4 regions of the Streptococcus sp. IsoGale022 genome follow, and region 4 is predicted to be linked to each of the others. Evidence: predicted binding sites of a transcription regulator. Region 4 holds the regulator's gene; each other region holds the start of a gene.
The links. The regulator Rex, encoded in region 4, represses fermentation and respiration genes when NADH is low (regulators of the CRP and FNR family bind a similar motif). The targets are predictions, from matches to a motif close to TTGTGAANTANTTCACAA.
Positions count from the first base shown of each region.

Region 1: a site for Rex is predicted at 1,789-1,806, ahead of RG608_RS00570 (formate/nitrite transporter family protein). Genes of this name have one in related genera too.
Region 2: a site for Rex is predicted at 3,448-3,465, ahead of RG608_RS09820 (1-propanol dehydrogenase PduQ). Genes of this name have one in related genera too.
Region 3: a site for Rex is predicted at 1,813-1,830, ahead of RG608_RS07190 (2,3-butanediol dehydrogenase). Genes of this name have one in related genera too.

Region 1 covers NZ_JAKZJI010000001.1:123,371-128,920, forward strand. The annotation lists gene RG608_RS00560 (hypothetical protein) at 1-279, opposite strand, end outside; gene RG608_RS00565 (hypothetical protein) at 385-726, opposite strand; gene RG608_RS00570 (formate/nitrite transporter family protein) at 965-1,762, opposite strand; gene mmuM (homocysteine S-methyltransferase) at 1,876-2,823, opposite strand; gene RG608_RS00580 (amino acid permease) at 2,833-4,239, opposite strand; gene RG608_RS00585 (glucosaminidase domain-containing protein) at 4,378-5,076, opposite strand; gene yihA (ribosome biogenesis GTP-binding protein YihA/YsxC) at 5,224-5,550, opposite strand, start outside.
Region 2 covers NZ_JAKZJI010000020.1:4,912-10,461, forward strand. The annotation lists gene cobD (threonine-phosphate decarboxylase CobD) at 1-338, shown strand, start outside; gene RG608_RS09805 (kinase) at 331-1,197, shown strand; gene cobT (nicotinate-nucleotide--dimethylbenzimidazole phosphoribosyltransferase) at 1,199-2,266, shown strand; gene RG608_RS09815 (cob(I)yrinic acid a,c-diamide adenosyltransferase) at 2,279-2,878, shown strand; adenosylcobalamin (AdoCbl) riboswitch at 3,139-3,287, opposite strand; gene RG608_RS09820 (1-propanol dehydrogenase PduQ) at 3,597-4,739, shown strand; gene RG608_RS09825 (BMC domain-containing protein) at 4,836-5,180, shown strand; gene RG608_RS09830 (ANTAR domain-containing response regulator) at 5,205-5,550, shown strand, end outside.
Region 3 covers NZ_JAKZJI010000011.1:71,396-76,945, reverse strand. The annotation lists gene RG608_RS07210 (GIY-YIG nuclease family protein) at 1-104, shown strand, start outside; gene RG608_RS07205 (hypothetical protein) at 129-827, shown strand; partial or broken gene RG608_RS07200 (PASTA domain-containing protein) at 767-1,303, shown strand; gene RG608_RS07195 (hypothetical protein) at 1,386-1,742, shown strand; gene RG608_RS07190 (2,3-butanediol dehydrogenase) at 1,864-2,910, shown strand; partial or broken gene RG608_RS07185 (transposase) at 3,015-3,119, opposite strand; gene RG608_RS07180 (TVP38/TMEM64 family protein) at 3,188-3,814, opposite strand; gene RG608_RS07175 (hypothetical protein) at 3,992-4,681, shown strand; gene RG608_RS07170 (YqeG family HAD IIIA-type phosphatase) at 4,857-5,384, shown strand; gene yqeH (ribosome biogenesis GTPase YqeH) at 5,387-5,550, shown strand, end outside.
Region 4 covers NZ_JAKZJI010000001.1:3,930-9,479, reverse strand. The annotation lists gene RG608_RS00050 (ribose-phosphate diphosphokinase) at 1-841, shown strand, start outside; gene RG608_RS00045 (cysteine desulfurase family protein) at 852-1,964, shown strand; gene RG608_RS00040 (DUF1831 domain-containing protein) at 1,966-2,313, shown strand; gene RG608_RS00035 (DUF4649 family protein) at 2,435-2,656, shown strand; gene RG608_RS00030 (redox-sensing transcriptional repressor Rex) at 2,777-3,424, shown strand; gene RG608_RS00025 (gamma-glutamyl-gamma-aminobutyrate hydrolase family protein) at 3,449-4,141, shown strand; gene radC (DNA repair protein RadC) at 4,210-4,893, opposite strand; gene RG608_RS00015 (class A sortase) at 5,048-5,550, opposite strand, start outside.

The sequences.
Region 1 (5,550 bases), 120 kb from region 4:
AGGGTAGCAATCTCTCAATTCCTGAATATTACTGTTTAACAAAAGATTATTTTTTATCATTCTATAGATAGACTCGACTAAACTCATATTGATCCAAATAAAGAAAAGAATCGACATAAAATTTTCACGAATCATATCTAGCCAAAATGATAATCCTACTTTTAATGTATGATAAATAAAACTACACGAATATAAACCAAAGAAGATAGCACTTATTACTGGACCAATCATCAACAAAATTCTAGCTCTAAGCGGCGAAAACTTAAATCTTTTTCCCACTTCCCTCATTTCCTCTTAAACTCAATTCTTTATCTCCTTTTATATCGCATTTCCCTTTTGTGTATTTAACTTTGTTTATCATAGAAAAAACTCATTTCAGTCATTTTATGACATATTTGGAAAAGTCTTCTTCAGCAGATTTCTGCTTTCTTCATCGACAGGCAGCCAGCCATCTTTGAAAATACGATCTTTTATCCAAAAACGATTATAGAAAAAAGTCCAAAAGAAATTAAAGGCTGTTCCAGTTGGCTTTAACAAATCTTCTGGAATGAAAAGCACAGCAATAACAAGCAAAGCGCAGAAAGAACCTAAAATAATACCAAAGTATTTCCAGTCCTTTCGAAAAAGCGGGACAAAAAAACTAAATAGTAACGTTGTAATAGAGTAGGATGGTGACAAGGTTTTAACTTTGCTCCCATCTGGTGACTGAATAGTGATCTTATTCATAACATCTCCTTTTGATTGCATAATATACCAAATTAATTTAACAAACTTCGATAATTCTGTCAACTTTTTTGCTTAGATATTAAAGATTGATAGCCAATAAAAATTAAAGAAGAGACTAGAAAGTTAGTCAAAGATCGTACTAGAGAACTGAAAGGTATTGACATCTTTGTTTGAATTAGACTTTAGAAAAGTGAAATCCAAATATTTTTTCAAAAAAATACAGCCCTAAGGCTGCATTTTAATCTACGTAATTTTCTTCCTTTTTATTAAACCAAGCGTATGGCAAACCTATGAGTAGGCCACCACCGATGAGGTTACCGATAAAGGTTACGCCCCAGTGGCGTAGGATATTTCCAATACCAAAATTTTGCACTTCCGCTGCTGCTGAGCTGAATTTCACGATAGCAAAGGAAACAAAGTTAGCAGCCAAGTGTTCGTTAGTCAAGAATACAAACATATAAATAGCTGATATAACTAAGAAGAGCTTAGCTGTACTATCCTTGACCAAGACGAAGGAAAGAATAGCAATATTAACAAAGATATTGGCTAACACTCCCTCGAGCAGAATCAGCTCATTAGATCGAGCAAGCTTCATCTGCACAACACCAGAAATGAAACTATCTTTGCTAAGCCCTGCATAAGCAGCCGAGTTAGCAAAGAGCCAGCCGGCAATCAAAGCGCCAATCAGATTGAAAAAGGTACAATAAAGCAAAATCATCAAGGCTTTTTTCCAGTCAATCTTCTTCAAAAAGGTACCAGCAGTCAGAAACATCATGTTGGAAGTCACCAACTCTGCATTTAGAAAGACAATGTAAGCCAATCCCCAAGCAAAGATGAAAGGAAAGAGAAAACGCCCAGTTCCTGGAACGATCTTATTCGTCAAATCAGCCGCAATAGCTCCAGCACCAGTACTAAAGGTCAGGAAAGCTCCAGCAAAGATGGAACGAACAGCGTACTTGGCCTTGCTTGTATCAAACAAAGCTTCTTTCTTGCGGCAAGCTGCTTCAATTTTAGGGATAAATGTCGATTCAGGCATAAAAATTTCTCCTATTAATTTAAACTATGTATAGTATATCACAAAGTTCTTTCTTTTGATAGCGTTTTCGAGAACCTTTTTAAATTTTCTAAAAGAGGTTTGAAAATCTATTTTCAAACCTTAAATCCTTTTGCTAACTGATAAATATCTTCTGGCCGTGTTCGACAGCAACCGCCAAAAAGCCGCACTCCTTGATTTTGCCAAAGTTTACTATTTTCCAGCAAGCTCCGCTCCTGCTCTGGATTGTCATGCCAAGTCCTGGTCAAGCCATTATAAGTTTCGCCAGAGTTTGGATAGGTCAGAAAAGGTTTGTTGCACACTTGTCCAAGCCCATCTAATAAAGGAGTAATTAAATGTGGAGCTGTACAGTTAAAACCAACTGCTAAGACTTGTGGACTTTCTTGAGCCAAGTTTCCTAATTCCTCAATCTTAGTACCATCTGATATAGCATTCTCCGACTGGGCGACAAAGGACAAATAAGCCTCAGCCTGCGGAAATTCCTCAGCTAAAAGTCGGAGGATTGCTGCCGCTTCTGCTCCATTTGGAATGGTTTCAATAGCCAATAAATCACAGCCCGCTTCTAACAAAGCTTGAATACGCGGACGGTGAAACTCTTGGAATTCCTCTTCGCTCAGCTGGTAGTCCCCCGTATACTCCGAACCATCAGCTAAATAGGCAGCATAAGGCCCTACCGAGCCTGCAACTAGAGGATAGGATCGCTGCTTTTGCTCTTCTGGAGATAATGCTTGCCAGACATTTTGGATTGCCTTTTGTGCTAAGAAGACTGTCTCTTTCAAAAGATCATAAGCCTTTTCAGGAGTTAGTCCTGCCTCTATAAATGCTGGAATGCTGGCCTGATAACTGGACGTAGTGATGATGTCACTGCCAGCTCTCACATAGCTTTCATGCACATCTTGAATAATCTGAGGCTGGTCTAATAGGTATTGAGCGGACCAAAGCTTACCAGATACATCATAACCCAGACTTTCCAACTCTGTACCTAAGGCTCCATCTAAAATAATAATTTCTTGGTTTTCAAGTAAATCTTTAAATTTTCCCATGAAATACTCCTAAAAACTACGATGACGAAGGTAATAATACAAATAGCAAAGACCAACAAAAGGTAGACCAAAATAAAGTCCTGCTCTTTGCGACTTATCCCAAGCAATCCCGACGACAGATAGAACCAAAAGAACTATCGTAATGTAAGGCAAGAAAGGACTGAAGGGAGTTTTGAAAGCTAGTTCCTCTTCATTATGTTCTTTCAGCCATTCTTTGCGAAAATGAATTTGAGCAATGGGAATAGACAACCAAACAACTACCACCGCAAAACCGGCAATCGAAACCAAAGCTAGGAAAACTGTGTCTGCCGCATAAAAACTTGCAAAAAGTGATAACGCAGCCCCTAACATAGATAATAAGAGAGCTCTCATTGGTACACCATGTCGATTAATTTTTACAACCTTTCGGCTGATCATTCCTTCATTTGCCAAAGACCATAGCATACGACTAGAAGCATATAGCCCAGAATTTCCCGCTGACAAAATAGCTGTCAAGATAACAAAATTCATGATATCCGCTGCATAAGGTAAACCAATCTTATCAAAAACAGTTACGAAAGGAGCCTGTGTCACTCCTGCTTCCTTGACTGGTAACAAAGCAGCTAGAACAATGATTGTCAAAACAAAGAAAATTACTAAACGACCAATCGTTGTTTTAATAGCTTTAGGCACAGCTTCTGTCGGATTATCCGTTTTTCCTGCAGCAATACCAATGAGTTCTGTACCTGAAAAGGCGTAGTTTACTGCCAGCATAATAGACAAAAGAGCTGTCCAGCTTTTAGGAAGAGCTCCGTGAGCTGTCAAGTTACTGAAGAAAGGCGCGTTTTGATGGTGACTCATAGGAATCAGACCAAATATCGCACCAATTCCCAAGATAATAAAAACAATAATCGTGATGACCTTGATGCTTGAAAAGTAGAATTCTGCTTCTGCAAACAATCTAACACTAAGAGCGTTCATCCCAAAAATTATAGCTGCAAAAAAAGCCGCAAAAAACCAAGCTGGAACACTAGGAAACCATCGTTGCATCAGCATACCTGCACCCAAGAACTCTGTTCCTAAAGCCACCGTCCAACAAAGCCAATAGAGCCAAGCAACCGCAAAACCTGTGCCCGGACTGATAAACTTTGTGGCATAAGTGTGGAAGGAACCGGTCACTGGCATGGCAACAGCAAGCTCTCCTAAAGAGAGCATAACCAGATAAACCACCACTGCTCCAACTAGATAAGACAAGATGGCCCCCAAAGGTCCTGCCTGAGCAATCGTATAACCAGAACTGAGAAAAAGACCTGTCCCAATAACACCGCCAAGCGACAGCATAAAGAGATGCCTGCTCGTCATTTTACGCTGAAATTCACCTTCATTCTCAAAGTTGTGGTTTTGAGAATGTTCATGTTTTGAATCTTTTTTAGCCATAATACTTCCTTTATTTTTTTACTATTTATCTATTGTATCATAAAGGAAAGTAAGGAATCATATATATTTTTTATTTGGGTCATAAAGAAAACCTATATATACCAAAAAAAGAGGTCTCCCTCTTTTTTGTTGTCTACATTAAAATCTATTCGCCCAAGCGGTATCGACATCCAAGATATCTTGAGTAGTGTATTGCTGACGATAAGGATTGTAAACGATATAGCCAGCACCAGACTCATAGAGTGGTGAATCAAAGCGAGTCAAATCGTATTTTTCAATAATATAATTCAATTTAGCATTATAGCTGGTATCCGTCGCATAGACACCAGTCAGGGCAGCTGTTGCATCCTGATAGGTTGGCGCATTACTCTTCCATGCACCTGCAAAATGCCCCTGTTTGAGAACTGTAACATAGTCTTGCAGAGACTCTACATAGCTAGGATATGAACGGAAACTGTCGTTGATAGTATAAGCATTTCCCTCTCCATCATCTTCCCAAGTCTCCATATTAGCAGACTGACCATCATAGTGACCTTTGATACCGAAAAGGTTATAATGAGGTTCACCAGACAGACCAGACTGCCCTGAGCCACTTTCTAAAATAGCCTGTGCAATCATAACAGAAGCATAAAGATCATTATCCTGTCCCAACTGACGAGCTGGCTCACCGATTTGTGAGATGAAATAGTCTGTTTGATTCATAGGCTGCTGGTCGCTATTATTGGCACTAGCAGGATTAATATGCTTGGCCAAGACAAAACCAACAGCAATCGTTGTTGTTATGATGAATAAAGCTGAAAGGATTCTCTTACCTTTTTTTGAAATTCTCTTTTTCACAGCACTTCTCCTGAATAAGATGTTAATAATACCATTGTAACATACTAAAGATTAAAAAAACACTATTGATAATTTACAAGTATATGACATTTTTCGTTTTATTTCAAAAAATCCAACTCGAAAACGAGTTGGATTTAATTCGTATTATTAAATTTTTGACAAAATCGCGTCCCAAGCAGCATCTAAGCCATCCTTGGTGACTGAGGAAAAAAGAATGAAATCATCATTTTTGTCAAAGTCCAGCTTTTTCTTAATAGCTGACTCGTGCTTATTCCATTTTCCGCGAGGGATTTTATCAGCTTTGGTCGCTACTAGAATGACTGGAATGTCATAATATTTCAGAAATTCATACATTTGCACATCATCTGCACTAGGATCATGCCGAAGATCAACAAGGCTGACAACCGCTCTGAGATTTTCACGACTGGTCAGATACTCCTCAATCATCCGGCCCCATTTTTCACGCTCTTTTTT
Region 2 (5,550 bases), on a different contig from region 4:
CTGATCGCGCCCTGCCTGTCCTTTTGGAAGATCAGGCCTATCAGGAAGCTACCAAGCAGTGGCTTCGAGTAGAAAGAGATTTCCTTTTTCAAGGGCTGACTGCATTTTCACAGATTCGACCGGTCAAGCCTAGTGTCAACTATATCTTCTTTGAATATTTAGGTCGGCTGAACCTGCGTCAGGAGCTTCGGCAGAGAAAGATTTTTATCCGTTCCTGTCAAAATTATCATGATCTGACAGAACGTCATTACCGCATAGCCATCCGTAGCCATCAGGAGAATGAACAGTTTCTGGCTTGTCTGACAGAGGTCTTGGCGAAAGAGGTTCCTTATGACTAAGGTAATGGTTTCCTGTCCAGGTTCCTGCGGTGAATTATTTCAAGGTTTAGTAGGAGAGCAGGAGGTCCTGCTCTCCTATGGGATTGAGAAGCGCAGTCGAGTGAGATTGGATGGGGCTTCGTCTCTCGCAAGGCAGGCCCAAGGTGAAAAGGTAAGGCGAGCTTTGGAGCTCCTGCCTGAGTCCAATGATTTCTCTTTTGTTCAGGAGTCAGACCTGCCTATCAGCAAGGGCTATTCTAGCAGCACAGCTGATATGATTAGCTGGCTGCAGGCAGCTGCTCTGGGACGAAAGCAGCCTCTAAAGGCGGCAGATTTGACGTGTCTCTGTGCCAAGATTGAGCCTACTGACTCGGTGGCTTTTGCAGACTGGACGGTCATTAATCCCCTGACTGGTCAAGTGGTCTGGCAGACAGACTGGCGACCGGAGCTCTATGTTTATATCTTGGAGCCTGTGGAGATGGTGACAACTCTTGACTTGGTTCGGATGAAGGACAGTCCTAGCTATCCAGCTGAGGAGTCTAAACGTTTGCTTCCTCTCTTTCAGGAGGCTTGTCAGGAGAAGAGTTTGGAAAAACTTGGCCATTTAGCGAGCTATAGTGCTTTGTTGAATAACAAACGGCTGCCCAAGCCCTATTTGAAAGAATTGCTGGCTTTGGTAAAAAAATACCAGTGCTTAGGTCTCAATGTTGCCCATAGTGGTACATTGGTTGGTCTGTTACTGAGCAGGGAACAGCTAGAAGTCTTGCCTAAGCTAGAGTCTGAGCTAGCTCGCTCAGCCAGTGGGGCTTATTATCAGACTCGGACCTTGAGCAGGATTATTTTTGAAGGGGTGCAGCCGGTCAGGGAGGAGACAGACTAGTTTGAAAGACTTAGAAAAAATTATTGAGCAGATTCTTCCGATAGATAAAGACAAGATTCAAGAAGGCCAGCGCTATTGTGATCAATTAGGGAAACCCCCGGGTTCCTTGGGAAAGCTCGAGACTATCTATGCTCGCTTGCATGCCATGTTTTCTGGTCCCATTGATTTGAAAAAGAAGATTGTCCTCGTCTACGTGGCAGATAATGGCATTGTGGCTGAAGGCGTTTCTGCCAACCCTCAAGAAACAACCTACACTGTTGCTCGCAATATTCTAGCAGGGAAATCAGGCTTGTGTGCTATTTCCAAACATGCTGGTTCGGACATCTGCCTAATAGATATTGGCTGCAAGAAGGATATCTTTGAGAAGAATGAGGACAAGGTCTGTCATGGGACACGCAATATGCTCGAGGAGCAGGCCATGACTCGCGAGCAGGCTATAGCGGCAATTCTAGTCGGCTACAAGAAGACAGAGGCCTTGATCAAAGACGGCTATCGTCTCTTTGGAACAGGAGAAATGGGGATTGGTAACACCACCACCTCGGCTGCTGTCATTGCTGCAGTTCTCGGTCTCAAAGCAGAAGACGTCACAGGCTATGGAGCTGGTCTGACTCAGGATATGAAGGCTCATAAAACAGCCGTTATCCAGCGGTGTCTGGAACGTCATGCTCCTTATGGAGATATTCTGAATCTGACCGCTAAGCTTGGTGGGCTAGATATGCTGGCTATGGCAGGCACTCATCTCGCCTGTGCCCGCTATCAGCTGCCATGTGTAGTGGACGGTCTTATCTCTCTGACGGGGCTTCTGATTGCCCATCAGCTGACTCCTCATGTCTTGGACTATACCTTTGCTTCCCATGCTTCGACGGAGCCTGCTTACAGACTGGTCTGTGACTTTCTAGGACTGGAGCCCATGCTTTTGTTGGACATGCGACTGGGTGAAGGCTCGGGTTGTCCTTTGGCTTTCTTTCTGCTGGAAAATGCTGTTTATACCATGGAGCATATGCCAACCTTTGCTGAAGGCAGCTTGAAAGAAGAAGATTATGTTGATATTCGCAAAAATGTGACTTAAAGGAGGAAAAATATGCAACTCTATACAAAAACAGGTGATAAGGGCTTGACCAAGCTAGTTGGTGGCCAAAGTGTCGCCAAGGATGCGGAACGAGTGAATGCTTACGGAACTATTGATGAGCTGAACTCTTGGATTGGTTATACTATTACCAAGCTGGACAAGGATGATAAGCTGAGAGATGAGCTGCTCCAGCTGCAGCATTATCTCTTTGACTGTGGTTCAGACCTCTCTACTCCTCAGGGAGTTTACCCTTACAAAGTCGATCAGCAGCTGATTGACTGGATTGAGGAGAGGATTGATACCTACGCAGAAATTCCACCGGCTCTGGAAAGGTTTATCCTGCCAGGCGGTGACGAGATTGCTTCCATGATTCATGTGGCTCGGACCATTGCAAGACGGGCAGAGCGTCATATCGTAGGGGCTATGTGGACTACGGAAATTAACAATAATGTCCTGATTTTTGTCAACCGTCTATCAGATTACTTCTTTGCCTTGGCTCGAGTAATCAACTTTACCAAGCATCAAGAAGACATTGCCTATGAAAGAGGTGCCAAGGTCTTCCACAATATCACCAAGGCGGATGTTGAGCGTTGGGCAAGCAAACGCCAGTGACAAAAAGAAACAGAAAAAGTTCTGTCTTTCCAAATTGACTTTTACCAAGTCTTGGAAGGACAGAACTTATTTTGATATTCTAAAAAAGAAAGCCGCCTATACATCATTGTATCTTCATGCTAAGCTTCGTTGATTAGCACTAGCTTTCCAATTATTGACTCTGCTCCTTTGCAGAAAGACAAGTGAAACCTCATCTTTAGAAAATTAACGTACTTAAACGTAGAGTCAATAATGGAAACTAAGCTAAAATGTTTGTTCCAAACTGACATCACTACCTTACATCGAGGCATGAAATCTACTAAAATTTAAGAATAAAGACCTGACTTAAAGCTGAAAAGCTTATCACAGTGGCGGGACCGCGCTGGATTTGCACCAGACTTCCATATCCTTAAAAGTACTAAAATCAATTTCCTAGTAACTAGATTGTAACACCTTTCACAGGGAATTACAAGGAAAATGAACTAAATTTTAATAAAAATTTAATCCTTCAAATAAGCTTGGCTTTGCAAGGAGAAGCAGCACTAAAAACTTCTTATATTAATGACTTTTTTATTGCCATGAAAGCGCTTTTGTGTTATAATTCATATAGTACAAAGGGGTACTGAAGATAAATAAGCAATGAAGCTATATGAAAATGCTGTGACGTGTGTAGGGGAGCAGTCTTATTTTCATATAGCTTCTTTTTGTTTAAAAACAGATACAACAGAAAGGAGAAAAGATGTATAAGATTTACTATAAGACTGAATTGCATGTGGGCAAGGGCGCTCTGCAGCAATTAAGCCATTATAAAAACGAGCATATTTTAGTCGTTGCCGATCCTTTTTTGAAGACATCTGGCACGCTGGATGCTATTTTAGCCAACTTTGATGACAGCAATGATATTGTTGTTTTCACAGATATTGTGCCTGATCCGCCAATCGAAACGGTTGTGGCTGGCATCAAGAGTGCTGGAGACAAGCCAATCAGCATTGTGCTTTCTATTGGCGGAGGCTCTGCCATTGATGCTTCCAAGGCTATGTATTATTTTGCCAAGAAGCAGGGTGCCTTCTCAGAGGCCATTCTCATTGCCATTCCTACAACAAGCGGAACTGGATCTGAAGTAACGTCCTTTTCTGTAATCACGGATGCAGAGAGAGGGACCAAATATCCTTTAGTGACCAAAGAAATCCTTCCGGATGTTGCAATCTTAGATGCGGATTTGGTTCTGTCACTTCCTGGTAACATAACGGCTGACACTGGAATGGATGTATTGACCCATGCCATTGAAGCTTATGTATCGACCAAGGCTACGGACTTCTCTGATGCCTTGGCTGAAAAGGCAATCAAGCTGGTCTTTGAATACCTGCCTAAAGCCTACAAAAATGGTCAGGATGTAGAAGCGCGTGAAAAGATGCATGCAGCATCCACTCTGGCTGGTATGGCCTTTAACACAGCTTCTTTGGGTATCAATCACAGTCTGGCACATGCGGCAGGAGCTAAGTTCCATGTACCTCATGGTCGTTTAAACAGTATTTTAATGCCCCATGTCATTCAGTATAATGCTGGTATCGAATTCAACAATCGGAACCGGCAGGCGACAGACAAGACTGTAGCCAGCCGCTATCAAGATATTGCCAAACTACTGGGATGCAGTGCTTCAAGTCCTGTGTCAGGAGTAAGACAGCTGGTTGAAGCCATCAAGAAACTACAAAGAAAGCTGGAGATGCCAACTTCTCTAAGAGAATATGGTGTGAAAGCAGATGCTTTTGCTCAGTACAAGGTAGAAATTTCAGAAGCTGCTCTGCATGATGGCTGTACTCCGACTAACCCTCGCGTCCCTACAGCAGAAGAACTGCTTAAAGTATTAGAGAAAGCGTTTTAATCCTCTGAATTGCTGTTATGCCAAAATTATTGTATAATGATTAAGAGCATGCAGTACACTTCTGAACGTTTAAAATCATGAAGAAGGTTTACTAAATTGGAAGAAAAACAAAGAATGATACAGGAATACGTTCCTGGGAAACAAGTGACCTTGGCGCACCTTATCGCCAATCCTGATGAAGTCATTTTTGAAAAATTAGGGTTGCAGGCAGAAATCAAGGATGCGATTGGAATCTTGACGATCACTCCGAGTGAAGCGGCTATCATTGCAGTTGATATTGCGACCAAGGCTGCGGATGTTCAAGTTGGTTTTGTGGATCGTTTCAGCGGCTCTGTCGTGATGACAGGTGACGTTTCTTCTGTTGAGGCAGCTCTCATTGCCGTTTTACAAGGTCTGGAAGAGATTTTGGGCTTCTCCAGTACTGTCGTAACACGGACATAAAAAATCAAACTGTCGAGGGGAAGTATGAAGGGCAGAATACTAATTGTTGATGATGATCCAATTGTAAGATTAGATATCCGAAATATATTAGAAACAGCTGATTATGAAGTGGTGGCTGAGGCATCCGATGGCTTTGAGGCTATTGATTTGTGTCAGAAATATCGTTGTGACTTGGTCATAATGGACATCAAACTTCCGCTTCTGGATGGCCTGACTGCAGGTAAGAAGATACTCGAAGATGCTTTAGCTTACAGTGTGATTCTACTGTCAGCCTACAGTGATGAAAACTATGTTCAAAAAGCTAAAACCAATGGGATTAGTGCTTACTTGGTTAAACCTTTGGATGCCAAGTCCTTGATTCCAATGGTAG
Region 3 (5,550 bases), on a different contig from region 4:
AAATATTTACTAAGAATGAATTGGGAAAACAAAAAGCGCTTAATCGAGAAAAATATTGGAAAAAGGTTCTACAGTCAAGAGAATTTGGCTATAATGCGAATTAGGATAAAAATAAAACGGGGGATAATATGGAAGATTGGGAAAAGAAAAGACTGATTGATGAATCAAATAGTAAAATTGATGAGCATAACCGCCTAATAGATGAAGGGAATAGAGCAAGAGAAGAACATTATCGTAAGATAGAGGCTCAAAGAGAGGAACTTTTACGTTTAGAGAAAAATAGAATAAGAGAAACAGCAGATAGAGAGCAAGAAAAAGAATACAAAGATAAAATTCTTGACTTAAAAAAGCGATGGGCTGAATCGAATGACACTAGTCAACAACAGCGGTATCAAATTTTAATTGCTGAAGCTGAGCAGGAATATAATGATTATTTAGCAGAGAAAGAAAGAATAAGACAAATTGAAGATGAGAAGAGACAGCAATTCTTAAAACAATATGAACAAAAACTTCAGAAAATTAAAGAAGAAAAGCAACAAACAGTTAAAATAGCACACAGAAAAAGTTTCATTAAGCGAGTTATCATAGGAAGTGTTTTTCTTATATTTCTTGTAATAGTCTTAACTACTTGGAGGTCAAATAAATTAAGTAGTAAAGGTGTACGTGATCGAGCTTCATCTATGAGTTCTAATGCTAGTTCTTCATCAAAGAAGGATTCAAAAATAGACAAGACAAAAAATAATAGTGCTCCAAGTGTAACTAATCAAAAAAATTTACTATGGAGAACTATGTTGGTCAAACAAAATCAGCCGTGGTTGAAAATCTGAAAACAAACTATAATGTCTCTGAGAAATTGATTGAGATTGTTGAGGAAGAATCGGACGAGTACGAGCCAGGTCAGGTGATTCGCCAGTCTCCGGTTGCTGGTTCGACCTATGATTTGACTTCTAATCATAAGATCAAGCTGACAGTAGCGAAAGAAGTGACTAGTGTGCTTATGCCTGACTTTGGCAGCATGCAGTATACCTATGCCAATGCTCGGACTTATTTAATTCAAATGGGAGTTTCTTCATCTCGGATTGAGCGGGTTGTTGACCGAAAGGTTACTTCGACACAGGCGGACTTGGTGACCTCTCAGTCGCCAAAGGCAGGTCAGAAAATTGACCTCAAGTCTAATAAAAAAATCACTCTTTACGTGACAGAAGCAACGACACCATCGTCATCATCATCTAGCAGTTCGAAAAATAGCTCATCATCTGATGATGAAAATCATTCTAGTAGTTCTAGTTCTTCCGACTATTGATATTTTTGCTATATCATAATTCCCTTATTTGTAGTCTCAAGTTTTCTATGTTAAAATAATTAAAAAAACAAAGGAGTCTTTTATGTCGGAAATCAAAGTGAAACGTGGGACAGGTTTTGTAGGGATTATTGGAAAGTTTCCAATCTTTATCAATAATCAGAAAGTTGGCGCAATTAAGAATGGTGATGAGGCTGTCTTCCCTATTGAGGGGGAAGAAGCTGTTGTTCGTGTAGGAGCAGCTCCTATGAAAACTAAGCCAGTGACAGTTAAAGCAGGACAAACTTTGTTGATTGAAACAAATTTTACTAATGTTTCTATTTGTTTAGGAACTTTAGTGGTTGCTTTTCTATTTGGCGGATTGCTCCGTGCGATTCTCTTGATTCTTTATATCGTTTTAATGTTTCTTTTTCCGTTTTACTCGGCTAGAATTGCAGAATAAGTCTAAGACCAGCTGATGCTGGTTTTTTGTATGTTATTTTTTGAAAATGTAGCTAATCTTTTGACAAGATTTCTGAAAGGGTTTACAATAAAACTAACAAATTATAAAGCGAGGTATGTTTATGGCAAAAATGAATGCTGCGCGTTGGTATGGCGCTAAAGATGTCCGTATTGAAGAAGTGGATGTACCGGAAGTCCAACCGCATCAGGTCAAAATTGCGGTCAAGTATACAGGAATCTGTGGAACTGACTTGCATGAATATCTGGATGGTCCGATTTTTATTCCGACAGAAACAGAGCATGTCTACTCTGGCCAGAAAGCGCCTGTAACTTTGGGACATGAGTTTGCTGGGGAAATTGTTGAGGTCGGCAGTGCAGTGACACGGGTCAAGGTTGGCGATCGGGTGACAGTTGAGCCCATTTTGGCTAAGCATAATCTTGTCGGTGATTATAATCTGGATCCTAATCTAAACTTTGTCGGTTTGGCGGCAGACGGTGGTTTTGCCAAATACTGTGTTTTGGACGGAGACATTGTTCACAAAGTTCCAGACAGCCTTAGCTATGAGCAGGCAGCCTTGACAGAACCTGCTGCTGTGGCTGTTTACGCGGTCCGTCAGTCAGCTCTTAAGACGGGCGATACAGCGGTTGTCTTCGGTTTGGGACCAATCGGGCTCTTGATTATTGAGGCTTTGCGGGCAGCCGGTGCATCTAAGATTTATGGAGTTGAATTATCTCCAGAACGCCAAGCCAAGGCAGAGGAGCTTGGGGCGATTATTGTGCGACCAGAAGAAGGCGAAGACGTGGTAGCTGCTATTCATCGTTTAACTGGTGGCGGGGCAGATGTGTCTTATGAAGTGACTGGGGTGCCGGTTGTGCTGGGACAAGCTTTGGCTGCTGTTCACAAGGCTGGAGAATGTATGGTGGTTTCTATCTGGGAACGAGAAGCTAGCATCAACCCTAATGAATTTGCCATTCAAGAAAAATCGCTTAAGGGTATTATCGCCTATCGGCATATTTTCCCTAAGGTGCTGGAACTGATGGAGCAGGGTTATTTCTCTGCTGATAAGCTTGTGACAAAGAAGATTAAACTGGAGGATATTGTGCAAGAAGGCTTTATCGAGCTGACTCAGGACAAGGCGCAGATCAAGATTTTGGTATCGCCAGAATAAAATCTTTGCTTAATCATGAGACGAAAATCAGTCAAAACTGGCTGATTTTTCTTTATGGTTTGTGCTGTAATAAGTAAAGTTTTAGAAAGAGGTTGGGATGTCAAAAGTTTTGAAAGGTTCATTCCATATTTTTCTGAAAGTCGCTTTAAGCTGATTCCTTGTTTTCTTAGTTCATAGATTCGAACTTTATCCTCATAAGTTAGTTTCATTTAAAAACACCCCAAAAGTTAGATTTTTTCTGTCTAACTTTTGGGGTACGGTTCAATTCAACTTCTTTTTATTTGGAGACCATTTTCCAGAAAAAATCAATGATATAGGTCAATCCGTAGGTATAGATGACGAGGGTGATGGGCTTGCAGAGAAGGATAATCAACATGTACTTTTTGAAAGTCATCTTGGTCAGGGCGGCCAGCATGCAGAGAAAGTCGGCTGGACTGATGGGCCAAATCATCATGAAGATAAAGAAGCGCTCAAAGCGGTTGCCCTTATCCAGCCAGCCGATATATTTATCATAAGTACGCTTGCTGACGACAGACTGAACAAAAGCCGGACCGTAGGTGCGCGCCAGATAAAATATAATGGCGCAGCCAATGACAATACCGATATAGTTATAAATGGTGCCGACGATATGGCCGTAGATGAAAACACCAGCGACAGAGGTCAGGGCGCCAGGGATAATGGGCACGACCGTCTGTAGAATCTGCAGGAAGATAAAGAGAGGAGGTCCCCAGATACCTGCCTGCTGGATAAAGGCTGAGAGAGTTTCCTTGGACTGGAGAATGCCTGCGAAATATGCCCAAAGACAAAAGGCCACCGTTCCTAGAGCGCCAATGGCGGACGACCAGTTGATAATCTTTTGCAAAAGAGGGGAAACAACTTGCATCTGCCTGTTTTTTTCTGCCATACAAACCTCCAGAACATTTATACTATCACCACTATAATATCATCTTTTTTCCTTTTTGTAACACTTGAGGCTGTAAGTGCCAAAAAGCCTCAAAGATGATATAATGATGTAATTAGTAAACCATAAGTTTTCAAATAATCGTTCAAAATCAAAAAATGCGTAAGAGGAGAGCCTATAGTGGAAGAATATCTAAATTTATATCATCAAAAATTATGGGAAATTGCATATGATAATCTCATAAGAGTATTTTCCCACCCTCATACAATTATTCTCTTTGTATTATTTTTAATTATTTGTTCCTTAATTTGTTTCTTATTTTTCGGAAAAACACGTACTTTACTATTTGTAGTTAGTTATTTCTTCTTGTTCCTTTTGGGAGTAGTCGCAGAGTATGTGAATAGCTATAGCAAAATTATGAATCCATCTTCTCCATACAACAATTCTTTAAGCATTGCTTCATTAAGACATGAAACCGTTCTTCCGATGCTTGAGCATGTAGATGAGATTCCCCTAGCTAGTGTTGATGGAGAGCTCAAGAGAGAAGATATTATATTGTTTGCAGTGTCGAATCCTAGCTACTACGACGGTCTTTTTAATGATATAGCAATGTTATTAACCGGTGAGTATAAAATAGGAACAGATTTTCTAGTTGCATTAGTAGGCTATGAAGAGAAAAATGATGAATGGAAATCTGTTGATATTCGTATTGCCCCGGGTGTTGAGGAGAAGGATTTTCAGAAATTTTCTAAGGTTCTTCACATTAAAAAAGGTGAAGCAGAGGGTGCTACCGGTATTATTCTCGATCTTCAAGAATTTTATGAATTAAAATTACGGAAAGAAAAAGATGGCCACTGGCCTAGACTGTGAGTATGAGTTTTTGTCCCATTTTAAGATGAAGTTCCCCATTTGGGGAGCTATTTTTATTTGTTTGAAAAATAGAAAAGTGAACATCACCTATTCGCTCTAGAAGAAATAGGACCATGAGTGCCAAAAAGCCCATTTTATGCTATAATAATGAGAATACGAATTTTTGGAGAGAGATGTGGCGATTGAAGATTATATGCCGGACTTTGCGGTCGAGGCAGTTTACGATTTGACAGTAGAGAGTTTGAAAAAACAGGGAATCAAAGCTGTTTTGGTGGATTTGGATAATACCCTGATTGCTTGGAATAATCCTGATGGGACCCCAGAGATGAAGAAGTGGCTCCATGATTTGCGGGACGCGGGCATTCGGATTATTGTGGTGTCCAATAATAACCAAAAACGAGTCAAGCGGGCTGTGGAAAAATTTGAAATTGACTATATCTACTGGGCGATGAAACCCTTCACCTGGGGAATTGACCGGGCACTCAAGCTTTTTCATTTTGAAAAAAAGGAAGTGGTCATGGTGGGCGACCAGCTCATGACGGATATTCGAGCTGCTCATCGGGCCGGGATTCGTTCGATTTTGGTTAAACCACTGGTTGAGCATGACTCCATCAAGACCCAGATCAATCGAGCGCGTGAACGCCGTGTGCTCAAGAAAATCACTGAAAAATACGGCCCTATTCAATACAAAAAAGGAATTTAAGCATGGAAGAACTTCTCTGTATCGGCTGCGGAGCTACTATTCAAACAGAAGATAAGGGCAAGCTAGGCTACACGCCCCAGTCAGCTCTAGAAAAAGGCTTGGAGACGGGTGAACTCTATTGTCAGCGCTGTTTCCGCTTGCGCCATTATAATGAAATTAGCGATGT
Region 4 (5,550 bases):
GGACGGCGAGATTCAAATTAACATCGAAGAAAGTGTCCGTGGCTATGATATTTACATCATTCAGTCTACTAGCTTCCCTGTCAATAATCACTTGATGGAACTCTTGATTATGGTTGATGCCTGCAAGCGTGCCAGTGCCAATACGATTAATGTTGTCATGCCTTATTTTGGTTATGCCCGTCAGGATCGGACTGCTGCTCCTCGCGAGCCAATCACAGCTAAACTGGTTGCCAACATGCTTGTCGGAGCTGGAGTAGATCGTGTGATTTCTCTGGATCTTCATGCCGTGCAGGTCCAAGGTTTCTTTGATATCCCAGTTGATAACCTCTTCACTATCCCACTCTTTGCCAAACATTATTGTAATATGGGGTTAACGGGAGATGATGTCGTTGTCGTCAGCCCTAAAAACTCTGGTGTTAAACGCGCTCGAAATCTGGCTGAATATCTGGATGCCCCTATCGCTATCATTGATTATGGCGAAGACGAGGCAGGTCGCTCTGAGGGCTATATCATCGGAGATGTCGAAGGCAAGAAAGCTATTCTGATTGACGATATTTTAAATACCGGCCGGACTTTCTCTGAAGCAGCTAAAATTGTCAGCCGCGAAGGCGCAGTCGAAATTTATGCCGTATCCAGTCATGGACTCTTTGCAGATAAAGCTGCAGAATTACTGGATAATTCTCCTATCCGGGAAATTCTTGTGACCGACTCTGTTGATACCAAAGAAAAAACACCTAAGAATCTCCACTACATTACAGCAAGTGAACTGATTGGTGATGCCATTGTCCGCATCCAAGAAAGAAGACCAGTCAGCCCGCTCTTTGCCTATCAAAAGAAATAAGGTAACCGGAGTGATTTATTTAGATAATGCTGCTACAACTGCTTTGTCGTCCGCTGCAATCCAAGCAATGACCAAGACTATGACCGTCTTTGGAAATCCTTCCAGTACGCACAGCCATGGCCGAGAAGCTAGTAAACTGCTCAGACAAGCGCGTGAGGATATTGCTCATGCCCTGCATACTCAAAGCAATAAGATTCTTTTTACTTCAGGCGGCACTGAAAGCAATAATACTGCTATCAAAGGCTATGCCCTTCGTCACCAGAACCGAGGGAAGCATATTGTCACCACCGCTATTGAGCACCATGCTGTCTTAGAAGTGGTAGAGTACTTAGTAGACAAATTCGACTTCGAAGCTACTTTTGTTCAGCCAGTGGATGGTCAGATTCGAGCGGAGGATATTAAGAAGGCACTTAGACCTGACACTATTCTTGTATCTGTCATGGCAGTTAATAACGAAACTGGTGCTATCCTTCCCATTAAGGAAATTGGTAAATTACTGCAAGAACATCCTGCTGCTTTTCACGTTGATGCTGTCCAAGCAATTGGTAAATTTCCCATCTCCCCTGACGAGCTAGGGATTGACTTTCTATCTGCTTCAGCTCATAAGTTTCACGGTCCCAAAGGCGTTGGCTTCCTTTATGCCAAGAAGATGGATTTTGACAATTTCATGCACGGTGGTGATCAGGAAGAAAAACACCGGGCCGGAACTGAAAATCTAATCTCTATCACAGCCATGGCGGCGGCTCTGTCAGAAAGCATGGAACATCTAAAAGAAAATCTAGAGCGTGCACAAGACTTAAAAGACAACTTACTTGCTGACTTATCGGACATTGACTTTTACTTAAATGAAAGTCAACCAAGCTTGCCATATGTCATCAATTTGGGATTTCCCAATCAAAAAAATGACCTGCTTCTGCTTCAAATGGATTTAAATGGCTTTTCCATTTCAACAGGCTCAGCCTGCACAGCCGGAGCTATACAACCCAGTCATGTCTTGCAGGCTATGTATGGCAGGGATTCCAATCGCTTGTATGAGTCCATTCGGATCAGCACTTCGGACCAAACGACTTTGCAAGAGATTCAATCATTTACAAAGAAATTAAAAGAAATTTTAGGAGGATAAGATGGCCTTTCAAACATCTGTTAGCTTAGCAAACTGTGAATATACCTATTCACTTCACCCAAATGTCAAGAAATTCACCTTGCGCGACAATACATTCGCTGAAAGCAAGGTTGGCAACTATGAACTCTCTCGTCTGCTGGAATCTGTACCCAATAGCGGAAATGGCTTTCTGCTGAAAATCATCGTCAATAAAGATTTGAATGGCTTCAAAATCAACATCACTGACAAATCAGGCCTGCGCTTGGTCAATATTTTCAAATCAGAAGATCATCACATTATCCAACAAAAATTTTATTTCTTGATGGATAGCTTGGTTGAAAGAAATATTTTTGAAAAGACACCACAATAAGCAAGATTCTCGTAATTTTGCTTTTTTGGTTTTGACTCTTCAAAATTTAAACGAGCTTGACCTCTACTTGGAACGCTTGAAAATATCAAATGACTAATCGAACCAAAAGAAAGGATTAACCATGGTTGAACTGACCTATTTGGACTCATATAAGGTAAAACGAACACTCACCTATGAAGACTTCGACGAATTTCTTCTAGCCTTCTCTGGCTGCGTCACGGTTCCTGACTCGCTCAAGGTGCTTACTGTTACTTATAAGGGACACCAGCTGCCTTTTACAGGGCTAATTGGGGACTTGTACCGCCAAATGTACCAGTTAGACCTACGTCCCTATCAGGACTAAGTTTTTCACCCCTACCATTCCCAGCGATTACTGATTTTCTTTTTTATAAATCAAACATCCTTAATTAGTTGATTTTTTCACAAACTTCCTATAAAATAGAATTAGAAAGGTTGTGATTTTGTGAAAACTGAAAAAAATACTACAATTCCTCGAGCAACAGCTAAGAGACTGTCGCTCTACTATCGTATTTTTAAACGGTTTAATGCTGAGAAGATTGAGAAAGCCAACTCCAAGCAAATCGCTGAAGCCATTGGTATTGACTCTGCTACTGTCAGACGAGATTTTTCTTATTTCGGTGAACTTGGCCGCAGAGGATTTGGTTATGATGTCAAGAAATTAATGAACTTTTTTGCTGACCTCTTGAATGACAATGCTATCACCAATGTCATGATTGTTGGTGTTGGTAATATGGGGCGGGCTCTACTGCACTATCGTTTTCATGAGCGCAATAAAATGAAGGTTGTAATGGCTTTTGACACAGATGACCATCCAGAAGTTGGCAGCACAACCAACGATGGGATTCCTATCTATGGAATTTCCCAAACCAAAGAAAAAATACAGTCAGGAAATGTGCAAACTGCCATCCTAACTGTACCTAGCATAAAAGCCCAAGAAGTCGCATCTATCTTAGTTCAGGCTGGTGTAAAGGGTATTCTCTGCTTCTCACCAGTGAACCTATCCCTGCCTAAGGACGTGGTCGTTCAGTATGTTGACCTGACTAGCGAACTGCAGACTCTGCTCTACTTCATGAGAAAAAATGATTATTAATTTGAAAGAGGTATTAAACACTCTATGAGTAAACCTATTATTGGAATAACCGGAAATGAAAGAGAAATCCCAGACGATCACTTCATCCATATGAGCTATACAGCGACAGGATTCGTTGAGGGAGTTAAAGAAGTTGGCGGAATTCCAATGATTTTGCCAATCGGTGATGAAGAAATGGCTAAACAGTATGTTTCCATTGTCAATAAATTAATCATCACAGGCGGTCAGAATGTATGTCCCCAGTTCTATGGAGAAGAAAAAGTCATTGACAGCGATGATTATCTACTCAAACGGGACATTTTTGAATTAGCTTTAATCAAGGAAGCCCGTCGTCAAAATAAACCAATCTTCACCGTCTGCCGCGGAACTCAACTTTATAATGTCGCCCTAGGCGGTACTCTTCATCAAGACATTGAAGATCATTGGCAAGATAGCTCTGCTGAGTACACAACTCAAAGCATGGTGACCAAGAACGGCTCCATTCTGCATGAAATCTATGGCCCTGCATCTGAAATCAACTCCTTCCACCACCAAAGTATCAAGGATTTAGCTGCTGGCCTAGAAGTCATCGCCTATGATCCGCGAGATAAAATTATTGAAGCCATCACTTCTACTGACGGCAGTCCTTTCCTTGGCGTCCAATGGCACCCAGAGTTCTTGTTTGGCTCCAGAGAAGGAGACTTAGCTCTGTTTGATTATGTTGTCAATATTCTTTAAAATCCTCTATTCCTAGAAAAACTTCTGTTCTACACGAATAGAAGTTTTTTATATTCACGTAAATCAAATTATATCATATCTGCCTCTTCTCGGTAGCTATAGTAGTTAGACTTGGACACAATTAAATGATCTAAAAGAACCAAGCCCATCATCTCACACGCTTCTTTCATATGCTGGGTCACCTCATCGTCGTTTCTGCTAGGAACGACTGAGCCTGATGGATGATTGTGTACCAGTATGATAGATGTCGCTAGGTGCTTGAGAGCATAGTGGAGAATTTCTCTTGGCTCAGCAATACTTCTGCTTACAGTCCCCATGAAAATAGTCTGCTGGTGCAAGATTTGATTTTGACTATTAAGATAAATAGCAACCAAGCACTCCTGCCTCATGTCTCCTAGCTCTTGCTGCATCTTCTGAGCTAATTTTTGACTGCCCATAATCTGCTCTTTCTGAAGAACCTCTGCTCGGTTAATCCGACGCCCTAATTCGATAATGGCCTGCAGCTCCACAGCCTTAATCGGACCGATTCCAGAAATAGTCTGCAATTCCTGCAAAGTTAAATACTTAAGATCGTTCAGACTGGAAATAGATGATAAAATTCTTTGAGAAACTTGAAAAACAGTTTCTTTTTTATTGCCTGTCCTGAGAAAGATTGATAGGAGCTCCTGGTTACTGAGTTTTTCAGCCCCTTCTCTCATCAAACGCTCCCGTGGCATCATGCTAATATCATCTTGAAATGAAATGCTATACATAGAAACCTCCTTATCTTATAATTCGGAAAAAGAGTCAGAATCAGCAAGAATTGATATAAAAAATCTTTCGCCTAAAACAAAATTTAGATAAAAAAACTCCAAAAGTTAGAGTTCTTCCTAACCTTTGGAGTGAAATTTTTTTAGTTTTTTGTCTTTAAATCTGCATTTGGTTATAAGACTTACTGAAAGATTCAAGAACTTCCTTAGGAGCCTTATCATACTCGACAGAACCTTCTAATGTTCCCTTGACAATAGTCCGGTTGGTTGCCGCGGCATCCTCACAAGTAACTAAAGTAATCTCTGTAACACCTTCTGTATCCTCAATCAGATCCGTTCGATCCGGAGTTACTGTTTCAACACTGGTGATTACATAAGTATAGACTTGCTCTTTATCGGTGATATAAATCTTCATACCAGCCTTAGCACGGTCCAGTGGGGAAAAGAGCATGTTACTAGCCCCTGTGATGCCAAAGACATGGTGGCTAGCCAAGGCATAATTTCCCTGCCCCATCTGCTGGGTCTCTTTCATCGTACCAGCACCATAATACAATCCAGCATTATCCAGTCCTTTGAAGATCGGCAAGTTCATGGATACTTCTGGAATAGAGATGCCTCCGATAACAGGCAGTTGCTGCGCTTTCCACTGAGCATTGATGA